One region of the Pseudomonas sp. 18-147 genome, then DNA from elsewhere that is predicted to be linked to it. Evidence: predicted binding sites of a transcription regulator. Region 1 holds the regulator's gene; each other region holds the start of a gene.
What was found. Region 1 encodes sigma-54, which starts transcription at its own class of promoters, with help from an activator protein. Its sites were predicted from a motif close to ANTGGCATNNANNTTGCTNT; they were not measured.
Positions count from the first base shown of each region.

Region 1 (5,680 bases):
TCATGCGCGCCCAGGGTACGCTCGAAGCCGCCCAGGGCGCCTATCTGTAGAGCCGACCATGCCGAAGACACTACGCCAGAAACTGCTGCTCGCCCTGATCGCCCTGTTGCTGATCGTCGCGGGCTACTACTGGAACGTCGGGCTCGAGCTGTTCAACGAACAGCCGACCCGCCCCGGCCAGGACAACACCATCGACTACTATGCCGAGAATGCCCATAGCCTCCAGTACCAGGAGGACGGCAGCCTCGACTACGAGATGACCGCGGTGAAGCTGGAGCACCAGAAAGCCACGGACATCACTTTCGTCACCACCCCCGACCTGCTGCTCTTCCGTGGCAACGTGCAACCCTGGCACATCCAGAGCGCCCGCGCCGAAGTCGGACCGAAAGGCAAGGAGGTCGAACTCATCGACGACGTGCGCGTCGCACGTACCGATGCCAAGGGCCAACCAAGCATCCTGACCACCACTCGGCTGACCGTATTCCCCGACAAGAATTATGCACAGACCGAGCAAGCCGTTAAAATCGACGCGGCCAATGGAGTGACGACGGCTGTTGGAATGAAAGCGTATCTGAAAGACAGCCGGATGCACCTGCTGTCCAACGTAAGAGGTCAGCATGAGGTTCGTTAATACCCTCCCCCTTATTTTCGGTCTGACTGCCGCCCTCGGCAGCTCCATGGCCTTGGCCCTGCCTTCGGACCGCGAACAACCGATCCGCGTCCAGGCCGACAGCGCCGAACTGGACGACAAGCAGGGCGTCGCGGTCTACCGCGGCGACGTCGTGGTGACCCAGGGCAGCACCAAGCTGACCGGCAACACCGTGACCCTGAAGCAGGACAAGAACGGCGACATCGAGGTCGTGACCTCGGTCGGCAAGCCTGCCTACTACGAGCAGAAACCCGCTCCGGACAAGGACGTGACCAAGGCCTATGGCCTGACCATCCAGTACTTCGTCACGCAGAACCGGGTCGTGCTGATCGACCAGGCCAAGGTGATCCAGGAAGGCAACACCTTCGAAGGCGAGAAGATCGTCTACGACACCCAGCGCCAGATCGTCAACGCGGGTCGTGCCACCGGCTCCCAGGTGACCAGCCCGCGCCCGCGCATCGACATGGTCATCCAGCCGAAGAAAAAGGCCCAGTAATGGCAACGCTCAAAGCCCAGCACCTGGCCAAAAGCTATAAAGGCCGGCAAGTCGTCCGCGACGTCAGCATGTCCATCGATAGCGGGCAGATCGTCGGCCTGCTCGGTCCGAACGGTGCCGGCAAGACCACCTGCTTCTACATGATCGTCGGCCTGGTCCAGGCCGACCAGGGCGTGGTCCGCATCGACGAGCAGAACGTCACCCACCTGCCGATGCACGGGCGCGCCCGGGCCGGCATCGGCTACCTGCCGCAGGAAGCCTCGATCTTCCGCAAGCTGTCGGTATCCGACAACATCATGGCGATCCTCGAGACCCGCAGCGACCTCGATCGCAACGGTCGCAAGGAAGCCCTGGAAGGCCTGCTGCAGGAATTCCACATCCACCACATCCGCGACAACCTCGGCATGAGCCTGTCCGGCGGCGAACGACGCCGGGTGGAAATCGCCCGCGCCCTGGCCAGCGCGCCGAAATTCATCCTCCTCGACGAGCCCTTCGCCGGCGTGGACCCGATCTCGGTCGGCGACATCAAGCAGATCATCCATCACCTCAAGGCGAAGGGTATCGGCATCCTCATCACCGACCACAACGTCCGCGAGACCCTGGACATCTGTGAAACGGCGTATATCGTCAATGATGGGCAGTTGATCGCGGAAGGGGATGCCGAGAGCATCCTCGCCAACGACCTGGTCAAGGAAGTCTACCTGGGGCACGAGTTCCGCCTCTGAAGAAATCTCCTAGCGCGCCCTCCGGCCTCGCCGGAGCGGTTCCGCTCGCCCGCGGTTTCGCAACCACGAGTGCCGCCTGGAGCGGATGATTTATTCAGAGCAACCCTAGGCAAAGTACGAAAATTCAGGCATATAATTTGCTTCCTGGCGGTGCCGCCACCTCGGCACCCGTAGTAGTGGATGGTGCCATCCGGTACCAGCGAATAAGGTACTAAGCCCTCAGCCATGAAACCATCGCTAGTCCTCAAGATGGGCCAGCAGCTGACGATGACGCCGCAGCTGCAACAGGCCATACGCCTCCTCCAGCTATCCACCCTGGACCTCCAGCAGGAAATCCAGGAAGCGCTGGAATCCAATCCCATGCTCGAACGCCAGGAAGACGGCGACGATTTCGACAACAGCGACCCTCTCGCCGATGGCGCCGAACAGGCGGCCAGCGCGCCCCAGGAGAGCCCCCTCCAGGAAAGCGCCACGCCCAGCGTCGAAAGCCTCGACGACGACCAGTGGAGCGAACGCATACCCAGCGAGTTGCCGGTGGATACCGCCTGGGAAGACATCTACCAGACCAGCGCCAGCAGCCTGCCCAGCAACGACGATGACGAGTGGGACTTCACCGCGCGCACCAGCAGCGGCGAGAGCCTGCACAGCCACCTGCTCTGGCAGGTCAACCTGGCACCGATGTCGGACACCGATCGGATGATCGCGGTGACCATCATCGATAGCATCAACAACGATGGCTACCTCGAAGAGTCCCTCGAAGAAATCCTCGCCGCCATCGATCCGGAACTGGACGTCGAGCTCGACGAAGTGGAAGTCGTGCTGCGCCGCATCCAGCAACTGGAACCCGCCGGCATCGGCGCCCGCAACCTGCGCGAGTGCCTGCTGCTGCAACTGCGCCAGTTGCCGTCCACCACGCCCTGGCTGAACGAAGCGCTGCGCCTGGTATCCGACTACCTCGACCTGCTCGGCGGCCGCGACTACAGCCAATTGATGCGGCGCATGAAGCTCAAGGAAGACGAACTGCGCCAGGTCATCGAGCTGATCCAGTGCCTGCATCCCCGGCCCGGTTCGCAGATCGAATCGAGCGAAGCCGAATACATCGTCCCCGACGTCATCGTGCGCAAGGACAACGAGCGCTGGCTGGTCGAGCTGAACCAGGAGGCGATGCCGCGCCTGCGCGTCAACGCCACCTACGCCGGCATGGTCCGCCGCGCCGACAGCAGCGCCGACAATACCTTCATGCGCAACCAGTTGCAGGAAGCCCGCTGGTTCATCAAGAGCCTGCAGAGCCGCAACGAAACGCTGATGAAGGTCGCCACCCAGATCGTCGAGCACCAGCGCGGTTTCCTCGACTACGGCGAAGAAGCCATGAAGCCGCTGGTCCTGCATGACATCGCCGAAGCGGTGGGCATGCACGAATCGACCATTTCGCGGGTCACCACGCAGAAATACATGCATACGCCGCGCGGCATTTTCGAGCTGAAATATTTCTTTTCAAGTCACGTCAGTACCGCCGAAGGCGGGGAATGCTCGTCCACCGCGATCCGCGCGATCATCAAGAAACTGGTGGCCGCGGAAAATGCGAAAAAGCCATTGAGCGACAGCAAGATCGCTGGTTTACTGGAGGCACAGGGCATTCAAGTGGCTCGCCGCACCGTCGCCAAATACCGCGAATCCCTGGGCATAGCCCCTTCGAGCGAGCGCAAGCGACTGGTGTGACGTTGATCCACGCCAAGGTGTTCCGGAGGCAGGTTGCTAACCTGCCACTTACACACGGGCAACAAGGAGAACGCGGTATGCAAGTCAACATCAGTGGCCATCAACTGGATGTGACCGACGCCCTGCGCGACTATGTCGGCGAGAAACTGAGCCGTCTGGAGCGCCATTTCGACAAGATCACCAATGTTCAGGTGATCATGGAGGTCGAGAAACTGAAGCAGAAGATCGAAGCCACCCTGCGCATCGCCGGTGGCGAGATCGTAGCCAATGCGGAACATGAGGACATGTACGCGGCCATCGACCTGCTGATCGACAAACTCGACCGTCAACTGATCAAACACAAAGAGAAGTATCTCGAACGGCAGCAAGGCGTAGGCGCCCGCTGATCTCCCCTCCCCTATGATCCGACTTGAGCAAATCCTGACCCCCGGCCGTTCCCTCGTGAACGTGCCGGGCGGCAGCAAGAAACGCGTACTCGAACAAATCGCCAACCTGGTAGCCAGGGAGCTGCCGGAGTTCGACGCCCAGACCATCTTCGAAAACCTGGTGGCCCGGGAAAAACTCGGCTCCACCGGTTTCGGCAATGGCATCGCCATTCCGCACTGCCGCCTGTCTGGCTGCCAGAGCCCCATCAGCGCCGTGCTGCACCTGGATGCTCCCGTGGACTTCGACGCGCTGGACGGCGCGCCGGTCGACCTGCTCTTCGTCTTGCTGGTACCGGAGGCCGCGACCGAAGAACATCTCGAACTGCTCCGGCAGATCGCCGCCATGCTCGACCGTGCCGACGTACGCGACCGCCTGCGCAGCGCTCCCACTGCCGAAGCGCTTTATCAGATCGTGGTAGACGTACAGAACGGGCAATGACATGCGCCTGATCATCGTCAGCGGCCGCTCGGGCTCGGGCAAGAGCACCGCCCTGAACGTCCTCGAAGACAACGGCTTCTATTGCATCGACAACCTTCCCGCCAGCCTGCTTCCCGACCTGGCGCAGCGCGCCCTGTTGCACACGGAGCTACTGCAGCCACAGGTGGCGGTGTCGATCGACGCCCGCAACCTGCCCAGCCAGTTGCAGCGCTTCCCCGAACTGTTGCAGGAAGTGCGGGACAACCACATCAACTGCGATGTGCTGTATCTCGACGCCGACGACGAGACGCTGCTCAAACGATTCTCGGAAACCCGCCGGCGCCACCCGCTGACCACCGACACCCGTTCGCTGGCGGAGGCGATTGGCGACGAGAGCCAATTGCTCGGACCGATCGCCGACCTCGCCGACCTGAAGCTGGACACCACCAGCCTCAACCTCTATCAGTTGCGCGACACCATCAAACTGCGCCTGTTGAACAAGCCGGAACCCGGCACCGCGTTCCTCGTCGAATCCTTTGGCTTCAAGCGCGGCATGCCAGTCGACGCCGACCTGGTGTTCGATGTGCGCTGCCTGCCGAACCCCTACTGGAAGCCCGAGTTGCGCGATCATTCGGGGCTGGAGCCGGAAGTCCGCGAGTATCTGGCCGCCCAGCCGGACGTCGAGGAAATGTACCAGGACATCGTCGGCTACCTGAACAAATGGTTGCCGCGCTTCGCCGCCAGTAACCGCTCATATGTAACAGTTGCGATAGGCTGTACCGGCGGGCACCATCGTTCGGTCTACCTCGCCGAGCGGATTGGCGCTGCACTCAGGGATTCCCTGAAGAACGTGCAGATTCGCCACCGCGATCTCAGCAGCTAGCCCATAACAAGAAGGACAGACTCCCCAAGATGCCCGCCCTCGAGATCACCATCATCAACAAGCTCGGTCTGCACGCCCGCGCGGCGGCCAAGTTCGTCGGCGTCGCGGGGCGCTACCCTTGCCAGGTCCGGGTCGGCCGCAATCCTGAAAGCTGCGTCGACGGCAAGAGCATCATGGCCGTGATGATGCTGGCTGCCGGCAAGGGCACCAACCTGCACCTGCATACCGAAGGCGAACAGGAAGACGAGGCGTTGAACGCGCTGGTGGAACTGATCAACAACAGGTTCGACGAGGGCGAGTAGGCTCTTCCCAGCGACAACGAAAAAGCCGCCAACTGGCGGCTTTTCCTTTCCGGCGATTGCGGC
Region 1 is NZ_CP182296.1:5,273,874-5,279,553, forward strand. It holds gene ACM0M4_RS25050 (KdsC family phosphatase) at 1-50, shown strand, start outside; gene lptC (LPS export ABC transporter periplasmic protein LptC) at 59-631, shown strand; gene lptA (lipopolysaccharide transport periplasmic protein LptA) at 618-1,145, shown strand; gene lptB (LPS export ABC transporter ATP-binding protein) at 1,145-1,870, shown strand; gene ACM0M4_RS25070 (RNA polymerase factor sigma-54) at 2,096-3,589, shown strand; gene hpf (ribosome hibernation-promoting factor, HPF/YfiA family) at 3,667-3,975, shown strand; gene ptsN (PTS IIA-like nitrogen regulatory protein PtsN) at 3,989-4,453, shown strand; gene rapZ (RNase adapter RapZ) at 4,455-5,315, shown strand; gene ACM0M4_RS25090 (HPr family phosphocarrier protein) at 5,345-5,617, shown strand.

Region 2 (5,680 bases), 980 kb from region 1:
CGGACGCACCTCGTAGATGAAATCGACCTCGCCGCCGTGGCTGACTTCCAGCCGAACCCGGCCGTCCTCGCCGTCCTGCACCTGGACTTCGTAGCCCTGCTTGCGCAGTTCGGCGGCGACGTCCTCGCAGGCCGGTCGCGCCACATCGGTGATGAAGCGGTTGACGTGGCTGCGCCTTGGGAACATGGCGATGTTGCGCAGGCGGCGCTGCCAACCGTCGCCCTCGCTTGCGCCGCTGCGCGTGGTGGGGCGGGAGAAGGTCAGCGCCTGGTAGCGGATGCCGCGCTTGGTGGCATCCAGGTGCAGCGCCTTGAACAGGCCCCAGATCGACGCCAGGAGCACGATGGAGAATGGCAGCGCGCTGGCGATGGTCGCGGTTTGCAGCGCCTTGAGGCCATCGGCGAGGAGCAGGGCGATGGCCACCACGCCCATCAGCACCGACCAGAATATCCGCTGCCAGAGCGGCGAGTGGTCCTTGCCGCTGGAGGCTAGCATGTCCACCACCAGCGCGCCGGAGTCGGCCGAGGTGACGAAGAACACCACCACCATCAGCACCGCCACCAGCGAGATCACGCTGCCCAGCGGGAAGTGCTCGAGGAAGGCGAACAGCGCCACCGAACTGTCCTGGTTGACCACTTCGGCCAACTGGGTGAAGCCCTCCTGCAGGACCATGTGGATGGCGGTATCGCCGAACACCGTCATCCACAGCAGGGTGAAGCCGGCCGGGACGAACAGCACGCCGCAGACGAACTCGCGGATGGTGCGGCCGCGCGAGATACGGGCGATGAACAGGCCGACGAAGGGCGACCAGGACAGCCACCAGCCCCAGTACAGCAGGGTCCAGCCGCCGATCCAGTCGGTGGGCTCGTAGGCGTACAGGTTGAAGGTCTTGTTGACGATGTCGGACAGGTAGGCCCCGGTGTTCTGCACGTAGGTCTGCAGGAGAAACACGGTCGGCCCGAGGACCAGCACGAAGAGCAGCAGGATCACCGCCAGGCTCAGGTTCAGTTCGGACAGGATGCGGATGCCGCGGTCCAGTCCGCTGGCCACCGAGAGCGTGGCGAGGCCGCAGGTGGCGGCGATCAGGGCGATCTGCACGGTCTGGTTTACCGGCCAGCCGAACAGGTGGTGCAGGCCGCTGTTGATCTGCAGCACGCCGTAGCCGAGCGAAGTCGCCACGCCGAACACGGTGCCGATGATCGCGAAGATATCCACCGCGTGGCCGATGGGGCCGTAGATACGTTCGCCGATCAGCGGATACAGCGCCGAGCGCAGGGTCAGCGGCAGGCCGTGGCGATAGCTGAAGAAGGCCAGGATCAGCGCGACGATGGCGTAGATCGCCCAGGCATGCAGGCCCCAGTGGAAGAAGGTCAGCTTCATCGCTTCCTTCGCCGCCTGCACGGTGTTCGGCTCGCCCACCGGCGGGGTGGTGAAGTGCATCACCGGTTCGGCAACGCCGAAGAACATCAGGCCGATGCCCATGCCGGCGGAGAACAGCATGGCGAACCAGGTGGTGTTGCGGTAGTCGGGACGACTGTGGTCGGGGCCGAGCTTGATGTCGCCGTAGCGGCTGACGGCGAGGAACACCACGCTGATCAGGATCAGCGCCACGGCCAGTACGTAGAACCAGCTGGCGTTGGTGATGATCCATTGCTGGACGTGGTTGAACAGCGATTGCGCTTCTTCCTGGAGGAGGACGGTAAACAGCACCAGGGCCAGGATCAGGGCGGCGGAGGTATAGAAGACCGGAGGATTCAGGGTGCTCCGGGGGGTAGTGGGTGTCTCCATGTAAGCTAGCTCTCCTTGTGATCGGATTGCCCGCCGAAGGCGGAAGACGAAACAGCCTAACACATCGTGATAGCTAATTTGATTCGAAAAGCCTTAATCGATAGCTTTGCTGAATTATTACGCTTCACGTGGAGGTCATTGCCCGATACTGCAGGGCTTCCGCCAGGTGCCGGCGTTCGATGGCATCGATGCGCTCCAGGTCGGCCAGCGTCCGGGCCACCTTGAGTATGCGATGCAAGGCGCGCAAGGAAAGTTCCAGGCGCTCTCCGGCAGCCTCCAGCCAGCGGCGGTCCGCTTCGGCGAGTGCACAATTGCGGTGCATCGCCTGGAGATCGAGATGGGCATTGGCGCAGCCCTGGCGGGCCAGTTGCCGTTGCCGTGCGGCGCCCACCCGTTCGCTGACCTCGGCGGTAGCGGTTTCGCCGTGTCCTGGCTGCAGGCTGGTGCTTTCGCGGAGCACGCTGACGTGCAGGTCGATGCGATCGAGCAGCGGTCCGGACAGCTTGCCCCGGTAGCGCTGGACCTGTTCCGGGGTGCAGCGGCAGCGGCCACTGGGATCGCCGAGGTAGCCACAGGGACAGGGATTCATCGCCGCCACCAGTTGGAAGCGCGCCGGGAAACGTACCCGGCCGTTGGCCCGGGCAATGACGATCTCGCCGCTTTCCAGCGGCTCGCGCAGGACCTCCAGGACCTTGCGCTCGAACTCCGGCAGTTCGTCGAGGAACAGCACGCCCTGGTGCGCCAGGGTGATCTCGCCCGGCTGCGGGCGGCTGCCGCCGCCGACCAGGGCCGGCGCGGAGGCGGAGTGGTGCGGCTGGCGGAACGGTCGCTGCGGCCAGTGCCTGAGGGGGACGTGGCTGGCCACCGAATGGATCGCCGCGACCTCCAGGGCTTCGTCCTCGTCGAGCGCCGGCAGCAGGCCGGGCAGGCGGCTGGCCAGGAGGGTCTTGCCGGTGCCCGGCGGGCCGCTGAGCAACAGGTTGTGCGCGCCGGCGGCGGCCACCAGCAGGGCGCGCTTGGCGGCGGCCTGGCCCTGGACCTCGGCCAGGTCTGGATAAGGGAAGGGCGCGCGGAGCAGGCCGCGGGCCTGGTAGGGCGGCAGCGGGGCCTGGCCGGAGAGGTGTCCGGCGATCTCCAGCAGGTGGTCCACGGCGAACACCGTCAGCCCGCTGGCCAGGCTGGCCTCTTCGGCATTTTCCTTCGGTACCACCAGAACGCGCCTTGCGTCGCGCGCCGCCAGCGCGGCCGGCAATACGCCTCGCACTGGCCGGATCGCCCCGGACAGGGCCAGTTCGCCGAGGCACTCCAGGCCGTCGAGGGCGGTGCCGGGCAACTGGCCGCTGGCGGCGAGGATGCCGAGTGCGATGGCCAGGTCGAAGCGACCGCCGTCCTTGGGTAGGTCGGCGGGGGCGAGGTTGAGGGTGATGCGCCGCGCGGGGAAGTCGAAACCGGCATTGAGCAGGGCGCTGCGCACGCGGTCCTTGCTCTCGCGCACCGCGGTTTCCGGCAGGCCGACCAGGGTCAGCGAAGGCAGGCCGTTGGCCAGGTGCGCCTCGACGCTGACGCAGGGGGCTTCGACGCCGACCTGGGCTCGGCTGTGGACAATCGCCAGGGACATGGATCGCTCCTTGATCTCACGCCGCTCGCAGGGGGGAGGATCAGTCGGCGGGCGGCGTCAGCTTGCTTTCGAGTTCCGCCACCTTGGCCTCCAGGGCTTCCAGCCGTGCGCGGGTGCGGGCGAGGACCAGCATCTGGCTGTCGAATTCCTCGCGGCTGACCAGGTCGAGCTTGCTGAAAGCGCTCTGCATCAGGGCGCGGAACTGCGACTCCAGCTCGGCCTTGGGCAACGGCGATTCGCCGGCGAACAGGCGGCTGGCTTGTTGGCTGAGGGCTTCGAAGACGGCTTTGGGCGGCAGCATGGCGAGGGTTCCGGTAACGAGTGGGCGGCAGTCTAGCACGATGTCGGCGGCGCTCGCGGGAGGGCCATTGCACACTTTTTGCGCAACTGTCGGAGCGCGTCTGCGCCTATTTGGTGCGCCGCCCGGAGGCCGGCGTTCCGCACTATCCCCGGGTTGGCGGCTAAGGGCTTGAAATCCGGCGGATTTGCCGGAGCTGGCAAGCTTTCTGCTTTGGCCGGTGTGAGGCGTGCACTGAAGCAGTACCGGTGCGGCAGATGAGGCGGTTGCGGGAGGCCGGCAGGTTGCGGCATCGAACGGCCGCAGCAGGGCCAGGTCGGGGCGGAGGGTCCCGATCATGCTTCCCAGAGGGACCGGCGCGTTACAAAGCCAGACACTGCGCTTAGACTGTCCTCGGGTTCGTTTTCCTGGGGCGAGTCCACCAAACACGGGAGAGAGTTTCATGAAGCTAGTCACTGCCATCATCAAGCCGTTCAAGTTGGACGACGTCCGCGAGTCGTTGTCCGAGATCGGTGTGCAGGGCATCACGGTGACCGAGGTCAAGGGTTTCGGCCGGCAAAAGGGCCACACCGAGCTGTATCGCGGCGCCGAGTACGTCGTCGACTTCCTGCCCAAGGTGAAGATCGACGTGGCGATCGCCGACGACCAGCTGGACCGCGTCATCGAGGCGATCACCAAGGCGGCCAATACCGGCAAGATCGGTGACGGCAAGATCTTCGTGGTGAACCTGGAACAGGCCATCCGCATCCGTACCGGCGAAACCGATACCGACGCGATCTAAGCCCAACCGAACCCCCAAAAGCCCCAGGAGAATACCAACATGACTCTGCGTAAGATCGCAGGGCTAGGAGCCCTATTGTCCCTCGCTTTGCCGGGCGTCGCCCTGGCCGCCGAGGAGCCCGTCCTGAACAGCGGCGACACCGCCTGGATGCTGATCTCCACTGCGCTCGTCCTGCTCATGACCATCCCCGGCCTGGCGCTGTTCTACGGCGGCATGGTGCGAGCGAAGAACGTGCTGTCGATCATGATGCAGTGCTTCGCCATCACCGGCCTGATCACCATTCTCTGGGTGGTCTATGGCTACAGCCTGGCGTTCGATACCGCCGGGATGGAGAAGGGCGTCCTCAACTTCAATTCCTTCGTCGGCGGACTGGACAAGGCCTTCCTCAGCGGTCTCACCGCCGACGGCCTGACTTCCGCCACCGCGCTGTTCCCGGAAAGCGTGTTCATCACCTTCCAGATGACCTTCGCGATCATCACTCCGGCGCTGATCGTCGGCGCCTTCGCCGAGCGCATGAAGTTCTCGGCGATGCTGATCTTCATGGCGGTCTGGTTCACCGTGGTCTACGCGCCGATCGCGCACATGGTCTGGAGCGGTGACGGCGCCCTGATGTGGGACTGGGGCGTGCTGGACTTCGCCGGCGGCACCGTGGTGCACATCAACGCCGGTATCGCCGGTCTGGTCGCCTGCCTGGTGCTGGGCAAGCGCAAGGGCTACCCGACCACGCCGATGGCGCCGCACAACCTCGGCTACACCTTGGTCGGGGCGGCCATGCTGTGGATCGGCTGGTTCGGTTTCAACGCCGGTTCCGCCGCCGCCGCCAACGGCACCGCCGGGATGGCCATGCTGGTGACCCAGATCGCCACCGCCGCCGCGGCCCTGGCCTGGATGTTCGCCGAGTGGATCACCCACGGCAAGCCGAGCGCCCTGGGCATCGCGTCCGGCGTGGTCGCCGGTCTGGTGGCCATCACCCCGGCCGCCGGCACCGCCGGTCCGATGGGCGCGCTGGTGATCGGCCTGGCCTCCGGGGTGATCTGTTTCTTCGCCGCCACCAGTCTCAAGCGCGCGCTGAAATACGACGATTCCCTCGACGCCTTCGGCGTACATGCGGTCGGCGGTATCGTCGGCGCGCTGCTCACCGGGATCTTCGCGGCGCCGTCGCTGGGCGGCTTCGGCAGCGTGGAGGACATCGGCG
Region 2 is NZ_CP182296.1:6,257,035-6,262,714, reverse strand. It holds gene betT (choline BCCT transporter BetT) at 1-1,788, opposite strand, end outside; gene ACM0M4_RS29540 (YifB family Mg chelatase-like AAA ATPase) at 1,913-3,406, opposite strand; gene ACM0M4_RS29535 (accessory factor UbiK family protein) at 3,447-3,707, opposite strand; gene glnK (P-II family nitrogen regulator) at 4,147-4,485, shown strand; gene ACM0M4_RS29525 (ammonium transporter) at 4,525-5,680, shown strand, end outside.
Region 2: the regulator sigma-54 is predicted to act here: its motif matches at 3,900-3,919, upstream of glnK (P-II family nitrogen regulator).

Region 3 (5,680 bases), 1.1 Mb from region 1:
GGCGATCTACCAGGCCTGCCTGACCCGTTTCCGGCCGATCATGATGACCACCCTGGCCGCGCTGCTGGGCGCGATACCCCTGATGATCGGCTTCGGCACCGGTTCCGAGCTGCGCCAGCCTCTGGGCATCGCGGTGGTCGGCGGGCTGCTGGTGAGCCAGGTGCTGACCCTGTTCAGCACGCCGGTGGTATACCTGGCCCTGGAGCGGCTGTTCCACCGGCGCGGGACGACGACCTCGGACGGCGGAACCGCTGGGGCGACGGCGACATGAGGCGTAACGGACGCGGCTTTCCTGGACGGCGGCGCGTGGCTAGGATGCAGGCAGGCATGCGTCCCGCCCGGGATGCGAAGGCGAACAGAGGATCGGGCGATAGATGCGGGTACTGATTGTCGAGGACGAGGCGAAGACGGCGGACTACCTGAACCGTGGCCTCAGCGAACAGGGGTTCACCGTGGACCTGGCGGACAACGGCATCGACGGTCGCCACCTGGCGCTCCATGGCGAGTACGACGTGATCGTGCTCGACGTGATGCTGCCGGGCGTCGACGGCTACGGCGTTCTGCGGGCGTTGCGCGAGCGGCGGCAGACCCCGGTGATCATGCTCACCGCGCGCGAGCGCGTGGAAGACCGGGTGCGCGGGCTGCGCGAGGGCGCCGACGACTACCTGATCAAGCCGTTCTCCTTCCTCGAACTGGTCGCCCGCCTGCAGGCCCTGACCCGGCGCGGCGGCAACCATGAAAGCCATTCGCAGATGCGCATCGCCGACCTGTCCATCGACCTGCTCAGCCGCAAGGTCTTCCGTGGCAACACCCGTCTGGAGCTGACTGCCAAGGAGTACGCGCTGCTCTGCGTGCTGGCCCAGCGCAGCGGCGAGATCCTGTCGAAGACGGCGATCGCCGAACTGGTCTGGGACATCAACTTCGATACCGACACCAATGTCGTGGAGGTGGCGATCAAGCGCCTGCGCGCCAAGCTCGACGGTCCGTTCGAGAACAAGCTGCTGCATACCATCCGGGGCATGGGCTACGTCCTGGAGAACCGTGCGCTGGCGGAGTCGGGCTGAGGTGGGCATGTCCTTGTCGACCCGCCTGGCGGGAATGTTCGCCGGCGCCGCGGTGGTGATCTTCGCCCTCATCGGCACCATGCTCTATTGCATCCTCGACCGCCAGACCGAGCGCCTGCAGCAGGGCGAGGTGGACGTGCGCTTCAACATGGTCTCGCGGATGCTCGACCATCCCGACCTGGCCGAGCGCTGGCCGCACCTGCAGGGCAAGCTGGACAACCTGAGCCAGGAGTACGAGCTGATCCGTTTCTGGATCGACAGCGACGACCCGCGCTATCACTACGGGCGCTTCAGCGAACCGGTGCAGCGGCTGATCGCCGATGGCGCCGGCCGCTACGAATTGGAGTTGCCGGAGCACCGGTACGCGCTGACTGCGCGGGTCGGCGTGTTGCCGGCGCGCGAGGGGCGGCCGCGGCTGACCTACGTCACCGCCATCGACAGCGCGGCGTTCCATGAGGCGCGGACCTCCACCCTGAAATGGCTGCTCGGCCTGTCCGCCCTCGGTGTGCTGCTGGCCTCGTTGCTTGGCCACTGGATCGCCCGCCTGGGCCTGTGGCCGGTGCATCGGCTGTCCGAGGAGGCCCGGCGGATCAGCCCGCGGCAGTTGTCGCAGCGCTTGCAGCTCTCGCCGCTGCCGGCCGAGCTGCGCGAGCTGGTGGGAGCGTTCAACGGCGCCCTGGACCGCCTGGAGCAGGCCTACGTGCGCCTGGAGTCGTTCAATGCCGACGTCGCCCACGAGCTGCGCACGCCATTGACCAACCTGATCGGCCAGACCCAGGTGGCGTTGTCCCGCGAACGCAGCGGCGAACATTACGAAGAGGTCCTGCAATCCAACCTGGAGGAGCTGGAGCGGCTGCGGGCGATCGTCAACGACATGCTGTTCCTCGCCCGCGCCGACCAGGGACGCCTGGCCTGCGAGCGCGAGGAAACCTCGCTGGCCGGCGAGATCGCCACCACGGTGGATTTCCTCGAGGTGATCTTCGACGAGGCCGGGGTCGGTATCGAGGTGCGTGGCGAGGCCCGCGCGCTGGTCGAGCGCGCCCTGTTCCAGCGGGCGGTGACCAACCTGCTGTACAACGCCGCCCAGCACACCGCCGCCGGCGGCACGCTGCGGGTCGGCGTCGAGCGGCGCGGCGACGAAGTGCGGGTGGCGGTGAGCAACCCCGGCGTGCCGATCGCCGACGAGCACCGCAGGCACCTGTTCGAACGCTTCTATCGGGTCGACGCGGCGCGCAGCAACAGCGAGGCCAACCACGGCCTCGGCCTGTCCATCGTCAAGGCGGTGGCGAGCATGCACGGCGGTTCGGTGTTCGTCGACAGCGCGGACGGCTGGAACACCTTCGGCTTCACCGTGCTGAGCCCCGAGCGGCGCGGGTCCGGCGACCGCTTGCCGCTGGGCGAGGGCGATCCGGCGCTGTCCTGAGCGGGCCATCAGGCGTCGTGCGGCGGGCGGGTCTTCTGGCGGAGGATATAGATGCTGACCAGTACCGCGCTGGTCAGCATGAAGCCCTGGGCCCAGGGGCGTCGGACCAGGTAGCAGGAAAGGGCGATGCTGGCCCACATCAGGCCGATGGCGTAGACCTTGCCCTTGAGCGGGATGCCTTCGCCGTCGAGATAGTCGCGGATCCACGGGCCGAGCCGTGGATGGCCGACCAGCCAGTGGTAGAAGCGCGGCGAGCTGCGCATGAAGCAGGCCGCCGCGAGGAGCAGGAAAGGCGTGGTCGGCAGCACCGGCAGGAAGATGCCGATCACGCCCAGGGCTACGCTTAGGAAACCCACGGCCTGGAGGCTATAGCGCACCCAGGCGCGAGCGCTCGGGCGAATTTCCCGCTGCGCCACCGCGGCGCTCCTTAGTGCGTGCGCGGCTTGAGCAGGGCGGGCTTTTCTTCCGGCGCCTGGCAGAGCAGGAACAGGTTGGTCAGCAGGTCGGGAATCTGCGCGACCATGTCGTCCACCAGGTGGCGGTCGCGGGCGATCTCGTCGAACTCGGGCTGCTCGTCGAACAGGCCGGAGCCGACCATGATAGGCAGCAGCAGCTCGCTGACTTCCTCCTCGGCCTGCTCGAACCAGACTTCCTCGCGAAGGAACACGCCTTCCATGAAGCCGATGCACCAGCCGCGCAGGTCGGAGTCGTCCGGCTCGTCGCCGAGGTCGAGGTCGCAGGGCAGCTCGAGGTCTTCGTCGCTGGCCAGCACGCGGGTGATGTGCGCCTTGAGCTGCTCGAGGGAAGTCTCGATCTCCTGGCGCTCCTCATCGCTGCGGTAGTGCGGCGGTTCGGCGAACAGGGCGTCGATCCACTCCCGCTCCGGCACCTGCTCCGGGCAGATGGAGAGGGCGGTCAGGTAGCCGTGGGTCGCCACGTAGTCCAGCGCTTCTTCGTGCAGGTCATCGGCATCGAGGAAGGCTTGCAGACGGGACAGTTTTTCGGCGAAGGACATCAGGGTACTACCTCGGGAGGGATGCGGCTCTGGATTGTAGTCCAGACGGGACCTGCGGGCAAAGCGAGCGTGCCTGCTGCGGCGCCCTGGCGAGCGTTTCGCGGACGCTCTCGGCGAAGTTGGCCCGGACCTTGCTCCATCCCTTGCGCAAGCCACGATGCAATCCCTTCGCAAATGGAGAATTCCCATGGCCGTCGCCCCTGGTGTGTTGTTGCCGCCGACGCCTGATGTAAAGCCCAAGGCCGCTGCGCCGAAGAGCCAGCAGAAAACGCCTGAGCCCAGTAACGACAAGACTTCCAGCTTCTCCGACATGTATGCCAAGGAGACCGCGAAGAAGCCCGCCGAGCGCGCTGACGGTCCCGCGAAGGGTTCGCGGGACAAGCCACGGGACGCCGGCAAGGACGCCGTCGAAGCGCAGCCGACGGATGCCGCCAGGCAGCCGGCCGTTGCCGAAGACGGCAAGCCTTTGCCGGCCGACGGCCAGGCCAAGGCCGACGGCGAAGATAAAGTCGAAACGCCGGTCGATCCGCTGCAATTGCTCGGCCTCGGCGGTGCCGTACCGTTGCTCGACGAGAATACCCAGGCGACTTTGCTGCCACCGGCCGTGCCGACGGCCAGCAGTGCTCCGGCCAGCCTTACCGAAGCCAGCAGCGACCCGACCCTGGTCAAGCTCAACGGCGTGCCGGCGGTGAACATGGCCCTGGAGCAGGGCGCCCAGGACGCCGCGCAGACGGCGAAAGGCGGGCCGGCGAAGAGCGCCGATCCCCGCCAGGCGAACCTCGGCGATGCCCTTGCCGGCCTGACCTCGGATTCCTTGACCAAGGCCGTCGACGGCAAGGCGCTCGAGGCCCAGTTGCAGCAGACCGCCGAGCCGGCCGTCGCCAGCGCCGCCTCCGAGAGCCTGCTGGAGAGCAAGGCGGAACCCCGCGGTGAACCTTTCGCGGCCAAGCTCAACGGGCTGACTCAGGCCATGGCGCAACAGGCCCTGACCAACCGTCCGGTGAACGGCACGGTGCCCGGCCAGCCGGTGGCGATGCAGCAGAACGGCTGGAGCGAGGCGGTGGTGGACCGGGTGATGTGGATGTCCAGCCAGAACCTGAAGTCGGCGGAGATCCAGCTCGACCCCGCCGAGCTGGGACGCCTGGACGTGCGCATCCACATGACCGCCGACCAGACCCAGGTGACCTTCGCCAGTCCCAACGCCGGCGTTCGCGACGCCCTGGAAAGCCAGATGCACCGGCTGCGCGACATGTTCAGCCAGCAGGGCATGAACCAGCTCGACGTGAACGTCTCCGATCAGTCGCTGGCGCGGGGCTGGCAGGGCCAGCAGCAGGGCGAGGGCGGATCGGCGCGCGGACGCGGCTTGGCCGGCGAGGCCTCGGGCGATGAGGAAACCCTCGCCGGATTCAGCGAGATCCGCAGCCGGCCGGGTGCGTCGGCGGCGCGCGGTCTGGTCGACTACTACGCCTGAGGCGAACGACTGCATTTCCCCTTTGGGCCTCCTGCGGGAGGCCTTTCTTTTTCCGGAGCGGGCAATTTCGCAAAAGACGGGGATGATTTCCTGTGGCCAGGCTGTAATATCCGCGCCGTCTATCATCTCGGACAGCCCTCCGGGGCTGGTCCCAGGAGGCGGGGCGGCGTTGCAGAAATGGCACAACCCTTGCTCTGCCCCTGTGAAACCCTTCATTTGACGCTATAGCGACGGATTTTTGGCATGGCTAAGAAAGAGGCGACACCCGCCGACGCGGGGGCTCCGAGCGGCGGCAAGAGCAAGCTGAAGCTGATCCTGCTGATCGTGGTCGGCCTGCTGCTGGCGATCGGCCTGTCGGTGGGCGGCACCTGGTTCTTCCTCAGCAAGTCGCTGAAGGCCGAGAAGACCGAGGAAGTCGCCAGCGAGGCGGCGAAGCCGGGCAAGCAGCCGGCGCTCTACGAGATCCTGGCGCCGGCCTTCGTCGTCAACTTCAACCAGAACGGCCGGCAGCGCTACATGCAGGTCGGCGTCGCGTTGATGGGGCGCGACAAGGCGCAGATGGACGCATTGCGCGAGCACATGCCGCTGGTTCGCAATAAACTGGTGATGCTGTTCTCGAGTCAGAGTTTCGACTCGCTGGTGACTCCGGTGGGCAAGGAAATGCTCCGCCAGCAGGCGACCGCCGGATTGCAGGAACTGGCCAAGAA
Region 3 is NZ_CP182296.1:4,172,323-4,178,002, reverse strand. It holds gene mexN (multidrug efflux RND transporter permease subunit MexN) at 1-271, shown strand, start outside; gene ACM0M4_RS19780 (heavy metal response regulator transcription factor) at 375-1,064, shown strand; gene ACM0M4_RS19775 (sensor histidine kinase) at 1,042-2,487, shown strand; gene ACM0M4_RS19770 (YbaN family protein) at 2,496-2,903, opposite strand; gene ACM0M4_RS19765 (YecA family protein) at 2,915-3,502, opposite strand; gene ACM0M4_RS19760 (flagellar hook-length control protein FliK) at 3,690-4,973, shown strand; gene fliL (flagellar basal body-associated protein FliL) at 5,217-5,680, shown strand, end outside.
Region 3: the regulator sigma-54 is predicted to act here: its motif matches at 3,621-3,640, upstream of ACM0M4_RS19760 (flagellar hook-length control protein FliK).

Region 4 (5,680 bases), 790 kb from region 1:
CGAAAGCCACCACGACCAGGGCGAGGACCGCCCAGCGCTGGGTCGATGGCAGGCTGAGGAAGTTCTTCAGGCCGCTGCCGTTGACCTTGTAGCCGACGCCGCGACCCAGCTTGAGCGGGATGCGGTCGCGGAACAGCTGCCAGACGAACATGGCCAGGGCGGCCGCGGCGATGGTCCAGAGGGTCTGCGCATCGGCGCCGAGGACCTCGAGCTTGATGCCGACGGTGCGCAGCTTCAGGCCTAGGATCGGATAGGACACCAGGATCACGAGGAGGGCGCTGAACAGCGCGCGCTTGAGGGACTGGCTCATACTTTTTCCACCTCCGGACGACCGAGGATGCCGGTAGGTCGGAACAGCAGCACCAGGATCAGCAGGCCGAAGGCCACCACGTCCTTGTACTGGTCGCCGAACACGTCGGCGCCGAAGGCTTCGGCGACGCCCAGCAGCAGGCCGCCGAGCATGGCGCCGGGGATGCTGCCGATGCCGCCGAGCACCGCGGCGGTGAACGCCTTGATCCCGGCGAGGAAGCCGATCCCGGGGTTGATCACGCCGTACTGCATGCCCAGCAGCACCGCGGCGACGGCGGCCAGGGCGGCGCCGATGACGAAGGTGAGGGCGATGATGTTGTTGCTGTTGATACCCAGCAGGTTGGTCATCTTCAGGTCCTCGGCGCAGGCGCGGCAGGCGCGGCCCAGGCGGGAGCGGGAGATGAACAGGGTGAGGCCGAACATCACCAGGAAGGTGACGACGAAGATCAGGATCTGCATATAGGAGATCACCACGCCGTTCATGCTGCTTTCGCCGAACACGAAGTTGCCGGGCAGCAGGGTCGGGATGGCCTTTTCCTTGGAGTCCTGCGAGAGCATCACGGCGTTCTGCAGGAAGATCGACATGCCGATCGCGGAGATCAGCGGGATCAGGCGGTTGCCGCCGCGCAACGGGCGGTAGGCGACCCGCTCGATGCTGTAGCCGAAAGCACTGGTGACGATGATGCTGGCGGCGAATGCGGCGAGCATCATCAGCGGAACGCTGTCCAGCCCCATCATCGCCAGCAGGGTGATGGCGATGAAGGCGATGTACGAGCCGATCATGTACACCTCGCCGTGGGCGAAGTTGATCATGCCGATGATGCCGTAGACCATGGTGTAGCCGATCGCGATCAGCGCATAGGTGCTGCCGACGGTCAGGCCGTTAACCAATTGTTGTAGGTAATGATAAATCTCGGGCATGGGACTCTCTCGCTAAACGCCCGCCGTTGTACGGCAGGTAGACGTTCGGCTCGCGGGTGTGGGGCCGGAACGCTGCTGAGACCCGTCACGATCCGGCGCGCGGCGGGCCGGCGGGAGGCAGGGGAAAGCCGCGCTCCCGTCCACCAGGAGTGAACGCTGCCGGTCTTCGCCTGCCCTTGCCGGGCCGCCGCTCGCGGAATCATGCGGGTACTAAAACAAAGCCCACGGTGGGTGACGTGGGCTCCGTACTGCAACGATGCTTACTTGACCTCGGTCCGGGTGGCGTCCTTGTGCCACTCGTAGACGGTGAAGTCGAAGTTCTTCAGGTCGCCCTTCTCGTCGAACCCGAGGTTCCCGGTGGGAGTCTCGAAGGTGTTGGTGCGCAGGGCCTCGGCGACCTTCTCCGGATCGGCCTCGCCGGCTTTCTCGATGCCCTTGGCGATCACTGTGACCGCGGAGTAGGCGGGCAGGACGAAGATGCCGCTCGGATCCTGGTTCTTCGCCTTGAAGGCGTCGATCAGGGCCTTGTTCTTCGGATCCTGCTCGAAGGCGCGCGGCAGGGTCGCCAGCATGCCTTCCGAAGCGTCGCCGGCGATCGCGGTGATTTCGCTGTTGCCGACCCCTTCCGGGCCCATGAAGCGCGCGTCCAGCCCGGCCTGCTTGGCCTGGCGCAGCAGCAGGCCCATTTCCGGGTGGTAGCCGCCGAAGTAGACGAACTGCACGCCGGCTTTCTTCAGCTTGCTGATCAGCGCGTTGAAGTCCTTGTCGCCGGCGTTCAGGCCTTCGAAGACGGCAACCTTGATGCCGGCGTCTTCCACGGTCTTCTTCACCTCGGTGGCGATGCCTTCGCCGTACTGCTGCTTGTCGTGCAGTACCGCGATGGTCTTGTCCTTGTAGCGTTCGGCGATGAACTTGCCGGCCACCGGGCCCTGCATGTTGTCCAGGCCGATCGTGCGGAAGATCAGCTTGTAGCCGCGCGAGGTGATTTCCGGGGCGGTGGCCGACGGGGTGATCATCAGCACGCCTTCGTCTTCGTAGATGTCGGTGGCGGGTTGGGTGGAGCTGGAGCAGACATGGCCGACCACGAACTTGACGCCGTCGTTGACCACCTTGTTGGCGACCGCCACGGCCTGCTTGGGATCGCAGGCGTCGTCGTAGATCACGCCTTCGAGTTGCGCGCCGTTCACGCCGCCTGCCTTGTTGATCTGTTCGATTGCCATCAGCGCACCGGCGCGCTGCATGTCGCCGTACTGGGCTACCGGACCGGTGACCGGGCCAGCCAGGGCGATCTTGATGGTGTCGGCGGCCATGGAGTAGCTGGCGAACCCGGCAATGGCCATCGCGGCGAACAGGCGGGATAGACGCTGAGTACCCTTCTTCATAGTGCTCCACTCTTCTTGTGTGTTGTCATTGTTGTAGTCTCGCGGCCGCGGGGGCCGGAGGAGACCGGGTGATCGTCATGGACGGACCCCGGGAACTGTACCGGTACAGTGTAGAGCGGCGCTTCGTCGCTTGAAAAGCACGGCACGGCGAGCTCCCGTGAGTCGTGTCGCCTGGTTGACATAAACGTATAGAAAAACGGCGCGGACCTGCCTCACCTCCCTGGGCCCGGTTTCCCTTCGGCTGTCGTGGGCTACCGGCGGGCGTTATCATGGCGCCCATGCAATCCAGGTAGATCCCATGACAGAACAAACTAGCACCCTCTATGCCAAGCTGCTCGGCGAGACCGCGGTCATTTCCTGGGCCGAGCTGCAACCGTTTTTCGCCCGTGGCGCCTTGCTCCAGGTCGATGCCGCGCTGGACCTGGTGGAAGTCGCCGAGGCCCTGGCCGGGGACGACCGCGAGAAGGTCGCCGCCTGGCTTTCCGGCGGCGGCCTGAGCAAGGTCGGGGAGGATGCGGCCAAGGACTTCCTCGAACGCGACCCGACCCTCTGGGCGGTGGTGGTGGCGCCCTGGGTGGTCATTCAGGAACGCGCGGAAAAAGCGACGTTGCACTGATCCAGGGCGGTTTTCTTTCGCTCGACCCTGGCTAGACTGATTCCGATTCCCACCAGGAGATTCGTCATGTTCGAACCAGGCCACCTCCATCTGGTCAGCCTGCCCGGCCTCGACCAGCAGGACATCAATATCCATATCCGCTACGAGGTGCGGCAGAACGCCGAATCCGGCGCCTATGTGCACTTCGACATGGACGGCGAGATCGACGGCAAGCCGTTCAGCGACTCCTTCGAGCTGCCGCGCGATACCGCCTTCAACTTCGCCAGCGATGCCACGCGGGTCGCCCAGAAGCACGGCCTGCACCCGAAGTTCGGCGCGATCACCCGGGTGCACAAGGAATACGATGCGATGTTCGAGGACATTCGCGCCAAGCTGCATGCCCATCCCGGCGAACCGGTGGATCTCGAGCGGATCATTCGCCACGAGTGAGCCGTGTCCCCGGCGGCCGGAAGCATGGGAAAGGCCCGATATCGACGATATCGGGCCTTTTTTCGTTTGCCGGAGAAGCCGTTCCAGGGGCTTGCCACCCTTGCCGGCAAGCGGAAGCGGCTTGCCGCTTGCCGCTTCCGGGTTACCCTTAAATAAATTCAAGTTATTGAATATAAAGGTTTTTAATAATTTGGCACGGGCCTTGCTGAAATGTTGGCGACGAAAGCCACACCGGCAAACAGGTTCGCAGCCATGAGCATCAGTTTCGACAGAGCACTCGGTATCCACCAGCAGGCCCTCAGCTTCCGCGCCCAGCGCGCCGAAGTGCTGGCCAACAACCTGGCCAACGCCGATACCCCGAACTACAAGGCTCGCGACCTGGACTTCGCCGCGGTTCTCGCCGAGCAGAAGGACAAGGCCGCCAAGGGTACCTTCGCCACCCGCACCACCAACGAGCGGCATATCGCCGCCGAAGGTTTCGGCATGGGCGAGGGCAGCCTGCAGTACCGCATCCCGGTCCAGCCGTCGATCGACCAGAACACTGTCGACGCCCAGATCGAGCAGGCCAACTACGCCGAGAACGCCATGCACTTCCAGGCGTCCTTCACCTTCCTCAACAGCAAATTCAAAGGGCTGGTCAGCGCCCTGCGTGGAGAGTAACCGCCATGTCCCTCGCCAGTGTCTTCAACATTGCCGGTAGCGGCATGAGCGCCCAGAGCACCCGCCTGAACACCGTGGCCAGCAACATCGCCAACGCCGAGACGGTTTCCTCCAGCGTCGACAAGACCTACCGCGCCCGCCATCCGGTGTTCTCCACCATGTTCCAGCAGGCCCAGGGCGACAGCGGCTCGCTGTTCGCCGACCAGGACAGCTCCGGCGCCGGCGTGCAGGTGCTGGGCATCGTCGAGGACCAGAGTTCGCTGATGCCGCGCTACGAGCCGAACCATCCGGCCGCGGATGCCAACGGCTACGTGTATTACCCCAATGTGAACGTGGTCGAGGAAATGGCCGACATGATTTCCGCCAGCCGTGCCTTCCAGACCAACGCGGAAATGATGAATACCGCCAAACAGATGATGCAGAAGGTCCTGACCCTGGGTCAGTGAGCGGAGTAGAGCATGAGCATCGATAACGTCAGCGGCACCAGCAGCAACACCGGCAACGTCAACGGCAGCAAGCGCGCCGCCGGCAGCGGCGCCACCGAGACCGGGCAGAGCGTCAAGGGCAGCAGCAACCTTGGCAAGGACGAATTCCTCAAGCTGCTGGTGGCCCAGTTGAAGAACCAGGACCCGATGTCGCCGCAGCAGAACGGCGAGTTCATCGCCCAACTGGCCCAGTTCAGCACCGTGGAAGGCGTGCAGTCGCTGAACAAGAGCATGGAGAGCATTCTCTCCAACTACCAGTCGTCGCAGGCCCTGCAAGCCTCGTCGCTGGTGGGGCGCAAGGTCATCGTGGCGACCGACAAGTCGGTGGTGGACACCAAGGACACCTTCAAGGCGTCCCTCAACCTGCCGGTCTCCAGCAGCAACGTATGGGTCAACGTCTACGACGACAAGGGCACCGTGGTCAATCGCATCAACCTCGGCCAGCAGGCTGCCGGCAGCGTCAGCTTCATGTGGGACGGCAAGGACAGCAGCGGCAACATCATGCCGCCGGGCACCTACAAGTTCGAGGCGCAGACCTCGATCGACGGCAAGACCTACGGGCTCCAGACCTACCTGCCGGCCAACGTCGACAGCGTCACTCTGGGGCAGAACGGCGGCGAGCTGATGCTCAACCTCGCAGGCCTGGGCAGCATCGCGCTGTCCAAAGTACAGATCATCGGCCAGTAAGCCGGCGTTTCCGGCAAGGAGCTATCCATGAGTTTCAACATCGGCCTGAGCGGCATCCAGGCGGCCTCCAGCGGCCTGAACGTCACCGGCAACAACATCGCCAACGCCGGCACCGTAGGCTTCAAGCAATCCCGCGCGGAGTTCGCCGACGTCTACGCCGCCTCGGTGCTGGGTTCGGGCAGCAACCCGCA
Region 4 is NZ_CP182296.1:4,487,918-4,493,597, reverse strand. It holds gene ACM0M4_RS21225 (high-affinity branched-chain amino acid ABC transporter permease LivM) at 1-310, opposite strand, end outside; gene livH (high-affinity branched-chain amino acid ABC transporter permease LivH) at 307-1,230, opposite strand; gene ACM0M4_RS21215 (branched-chain amino acid ABC transporter substrate-binding protein) at 1,491-2,612, opposite strand; gene ACM0M4_RS21210 (DUF2288 domain-containing protein) at 2,911-3,228, shown strand; gene ACM0M4_RS21205 (DUF5064 family protein) at 3,295-3,657, shown strand; gene flgB (flagellar basal body rod protein FlgB) at 3,910-4,317, shown strand; gene flgC (flagellar basal body rod protein FlgC) at 4,323-4,763, shown strand; gene flgD (flagellar hook assembly protein FlgD) at 4,776-5,489, shown strand; gene flgE (flagellar hook protein FlgE) at 5,517-5,680, shown strand, end outside.
Region 4: the regulator sigma-54 is predicted to act here: its motif matches at 3,847-3,866, upstream of flgB (flagellar basal body rod protein FlgB).